One region of the Streptomyces sp. WMMC940 genome, then DNA from elsewhere that is predicted to be linked to it. Evidence: predicted binding sites of a transcription regulator. Region 1 holds the regulator's gene; the other holds the start of a gene.

Region 1 (2,394 bases):
CCGCCGAGGAGGGACTCGGCCTGGGTCCGGAGCTCCGCCCCCTCGCGGAGCGTCGAGCCCGTGTCGTACAGGAGCACCGCACTCTCGCCGGCCACCAGGCCCACCGTCGCGTCCCAGCCGGGCAGGCGCCGCCGCCCGACGCCGCCGGCGAGCCGTTCCCAGCCGAAGTCTTCCCAACGGACGTCCATACGGCGACGCTATCCCGGAGCGACCAGCGGCGTCATGGCTCGTCGTGACGGGGTAGGGTGCCCGGCCGCCCTTGCTAGGGACGTACCTCCCGGCCGTACACTGGGCCCGGGAAAACTGGCACTCAGCGAGGCCGAGTGCCAGACCAGGGCCGAAGGACGCCGAGGAACCACAGCTGGAGGTGTGCGCCATGCTCAGCGAACGCAGACTCGAGGTGCTGCGCGCCATCGTCCAGGACTACGTGGGCACCGAGGAGCCCGTGGGCTCCAAGGCCCTCACCGAGCGGCACAGGCTCGGGGTCTCGCCGGCGACCGTGCGCAACGACATGGCGGTGCTGGAGGAGGAGGGCTTCATCGCCCAGCCCCACACCAGCGCCGGCCGCATTCCCACGGACAAGGGCTACCGCCTGTTCGTGGACAGGCTCGCGGGCGTCAAGCCGCTGTCGTCCCCGGAGCGCCGGGCGATCCAGAACTTCCTCGAGGGCGCGGTCGACCTCGACGACGTCGTCGCCCGCACGGTGCGGCTGCTGGCGCAGCTGACCCGGCAGGTCGCCGTCGTCCAGTACCCGTCGCTCACCCGCTCCACCGTGCGGCACGTGGAGCTTCTGGCGCTCGCCCCGGCCCGGCTGATGCTGGTGCTGATCACGGACACCGGACGGGTCGAGCAGCGGCACGTCGACTGCCCCGCGCCGTTCTCCGACACGTCGCTCGCCGACCTGCGGGCCCGGCTCAACAGCCGCGTGGTCGGACGGCGGTTCACCGATGTGCCGCAACTGGTGCAGGACCTTCCGGAGTCCTTCGACCTGGAGGACCGCGCCACGGTCTCCACCGTGCTCTCGACCCTCCTCGAGACACTGGTCGAGGACACCGAGGAACGGCTGATGATCGGCGGCACCGCCAATCTGACGCGCTTCGCGCACGACTTCCCCCTCACCATCCGGCCCGTGCTGGAGGCGCTGGAGGAGCAGGTCGTGCTGCTGAAGCTGCTCGGTGAGGCCAAGGACTCGGGCATGACCGTACGGATCGGGCACGAGAACCTCCATGAGGGACTCACTTCCACATCCGTCGTCGCGGTCGGCTACGGTTCGGGCGACGAGGCAGTCGCCAAACTCGGCGTGGTCGGACCGACCCGCATGGACTACCCCGGAACGATGGGAGCGGTACGCGCAGTGGCACGTTACGTCGGACAGATCCTGGCGGAGTCGTAAGTGGCCACGGACTACTACGCCGTACTGGGCGTACGCCGCGACGCATCGCAGGACGAGATCAAGAAGGCCTTCCGGCGGCTCGCACGGGAACTCCACCCGGACGTGAATCCGGATCCGAAGACGCAGGAGCGCTTCAAGGAGATCAACGCCGCCTACGAGGTGCTCTCGGACCCGCAGAAGAAGCAGGTCTACGACCTCGGCGGCGACCCGCTGTCCGGCGCCGGAGGCGGCGGCGCGGGCGGCTTCGGCGCCGGTGGCTTCGGCAACTTCTCCGACATCATGGACGCGTTCTTCGGGACCGCCTCCCAGCGCGGGCCGCGGTCGCGGACGCGGCGCGGCCAGGACGCCATGATCCGGCTGGAGGTCGAACTCAACGAGGCGGCGTTCGGCACCACGAAGGACATCCAGGTCGACACCGCCGTCGTCTGCACGACCTGCTCGGGCGAGGGCGCCGCACCCGGTACGTCGGCGCAGACGTGCGACATGTGCCGCGGCCGTGGTGAGGTGTCGCAGGTCACCCGGTCCTTCCTCGGTCAGGTCATGACCTCGCGGCCGTGCCCCCAGTGCCAGGGCTTCGGGACAGTCGTCCCGACCCCGTGCCCGGAGTGCGCGGGCGACGGCCGGGTCCGGTCGCGCCGCACCCTGACCGTGAAGATCCCGGCAGGCGTCGACAACGGCACCCGCATCCAGCTCGCCGGTGAGGGCGAGGTCGGCCCGGGCGGCGGCCCCGCCGGCGATCTGTACGTCGAGATCCACGAACTGCCGCACCCGGTCTTCCAGCGCCGCGGCGACGATCTGCACTGCACGGTGACCATTCCCATGACGGCGGGCGCGCTCGGCACGAAGGTGCCGCTGGAGACGCTCGACGGCATGGAGGAGGTCGACATCCGCCCGGGCACCCAGTCCGGCCAGTCGATTCCGCTGCACGGCCGCGGTGTCACCCATCTGCGCGGCGGAGGACGCGGCGACCTGATCGTCCACGTCGAGGTGCAGACCCCCTC
Region 2 (2,394 bases), 2.2 Mb from region 1:
CTTCGTCGGTGAGCAGAGGGGCGAGCGGGGAGGGCGAGTCGGCGTCGTTCACCCGGCCATTGTCGGCCGGCCGGGGGACGGTGCGCGGCCGGGCGGCGCTGTCGGACCTTCGCGGGCGCGCGGCGCTGACAGGATGCGACGCCATGCAGCCAGTACGACAAAACGAAAAGAAGCCGGCAATTCGGCGCAGACGTATGTGGATGTGCGTGCTGCTCGTCATGGCCGTCGGCTCGGGCTGTGCCGCCGAGCCCGGACACGACGGCGGCGGGGCCGGCGCCACCGCGTCGGCCGCCGCTCCCGCGCACGGCCAGGAGCCGGGGTCGCCCGTGCGGGGGGAGCGGAAGGGCCGGGAGGGCGAGGACGCGCGCGAGGGCGCCGGATCGCGGAAGGAGGGCGGCGGGTCCCGGAAGGCGGAGGACCGGGCGGAGGGCCGGGGGGATGACGGGGAGGAGGGCCGGGAAGGCGCCCGGAAGGGCTCCGGCGAGGGGGGCGGGGGGCGGGGGAAGGGTGAGCGCGGCGAGGGCCGGGAGCGGGCGGGGGGGAAGGCGCCCGCCGGACCGGCCGAGGCACTCGCCGCGTACGCCAAGCGCATGAAGAAGATCCAGGCCGCCCGGGCTGCCGCCGCCAGGCGCTGGGGCCTCCGGCAGGTCCCGCTGCCCGCGCCCCCACCGCCCGACGAGAAGCCGAGGATCACCACGCGCAAGGGCTTCGAGGTCGACCGCCACAAGGGCCTGCCGCCGGTCTTCACCACCGTGCCCACCAAGCAGAAGGTCGTCTTCCTGACCATCGACGACGGCGCGGAGAAGGACCCGGAGCTGCTGCGGATGATGAGCGAGCTGCAGATCCCGTACAGCGCCTTCCTCAGCGACTACGTCGTCCGGGACGACTACGGCTACTTCGAGAAGATGCAGGACCGCGGTGTCTCCCTGCACAACCACACGCTCACGCACCCCTACCTGCCGGCGCTGCCGTACGCGAAGCAGAGGGCGGAGATCTGCGGGCAGCAGGCCAGGATCGAGAAGCGGTTCGGCGAGCGGCCGCGGCTCTTCCGCCCGCCGTACGGCAGCTACAACCGGGACACGCTGCGCGCGGCCGGGTCGTGCGGTGTGAAGGCCGTGCCGCTGTGGGCGGCGGAGGCGTTCCCCGACCACATGGAGTGGCGCGAGTGGGACCGGGATCTGCATCCCGGCGACATCATCCTCACGCACTTCCGCGGCAAGGCGGAGTGGAAGGGCGGCATGCCTGACATGATCCGCCACGTGATGAAGGTCGTGACCTCGAAGGGCTATGCCGTGGCGCGGCTGGAGGACTACGTCTGAGGATCGCGTCGGGGCACAGGCCGCCCGCGCGAGGGGACGCCCGCCGGACGGCCCGTCGGGAACCGGCCGAACACGCAGTGGATTGGCACTCCGCTTGACCGAGTGCTAATCCCGGTCATAGTCTCGGCTCTGGCACTCCCCACCGGAGAGTGCCAACACAGCGACGGGCAGGTCCGGCACCCGCGACGACGGATCCACCTGGTCGCCACCTCAGACAGTTGAACCCCGTGAGATCTCCGAAGGGGGAGGTCGGATCGTGACGACCACCAGCTCCAAGGTTGCCATCAAGCCGCTCGAGGACCGCATCGTGGTCCAGCCGCTCGACGCCGAGCAGACCACCGCCTCTGGCCTGGTCATTCCGGACACTGCCAAGGAGAAGCCCCAGGAGGGCGTCGTCCTGGCCGTCGGCCCGGGCCGCTTCGAGAACGGCGAGCGTCTTCCGCTCGACGTCAAGACCGGCGATGTCGTGCTCTACAGCAAGTACGGCGGCACCGAGGTGAAGTACAGCGGCGAGGAGTACCTCGTCCTCTCGGCCCGCGACGTGCTCGCGATCGTCGAGAAGTAGTTCACCGCAGATTTGCTCAGAGCCGCGCCCCTGGCCCCCGCTGATGATGAAGCCGGGCGGCGGGGGGCGCGGTTCGCTTTGAGAGGACTTGAGAAGCTCCATGGCGAAGATCCTGAAGTTCGACGAGGACGCCCGTCGCGCCCTTGAGCGCGGCGTCAACAAGCTCGCAGACACGGTCAAGGTGACGATCGGCCCCAAGGGCCGCAACGTCGTGATCGACAAGAAGTTCGGTGCCCCCACCATCACCAACGACGGTGTCACGATCGCCCGTGAGGTCGAGATCGAGGACCCGTACGAGAACCTCGGCGCCCAGCTGGTGAAGGAGGTGGCGACCAAGACCAACGACATCGCGGGTGACGGCACCACCACCGCCACCGTGCTCGCCCAGGCCCTGGTCCGCGAGGGCCTGCGCAACGTCGCCGCCGGCGCCTCCCCGGCCGCCCTGAAGAAGGGCATCGACGCCGCGGTCAAGGCCGTCTCCGACGAGCTGATCGCCACCGCGCGCCCGAT

Evidence for each region. The regulator HrcA, encoded in region 1, represses chaperone genes, less so after heat shock. The targets are predictions, from matches to a motif close to TTNGCACTCNGNNNNNCNGAGTGCNAA.
Region 2: groES (co-chaperone GroES) is a predicted target of HrcA. The motif match lies at 1,402-1,428, and genes of this name have one in related genera.

The regions. Positions count from the first base shown of each region.
Region 1 covers NZ_JAPZBC010000001.1:5,133,547-5,135,940, forward strand. Annotated here, with positions in the region: gene O7595_RS22495 (MBL fold metallo-hydrolase) at 1-188, opposite strand, end outside; gene hrcA (heat-inducible transcriptional repressor HrcA) at 377-1,393, shown strand; gene dnaJ (molecular chaperone DnaJ) at 1,394-2,394, shown strand, end outside.
Region 2 covers NZ_JAPZBC010000001.1:2,966,489-2,968,882, reverse strand. Annotated here, with positions in the region: gene O7595_RS12925 (THUMP-like domain-containing protein) at 1-145, opposite strand, end outside; gene O7595_RS12920 (polysaccharide deacetylase family protein) at 201-1,319, shown strand; gene groES (co-chaperone GroES) at 1,576-1,884, shown strand; gene groL (chaperonin GroEL) at 1,985-2,394, shown strand, end outside.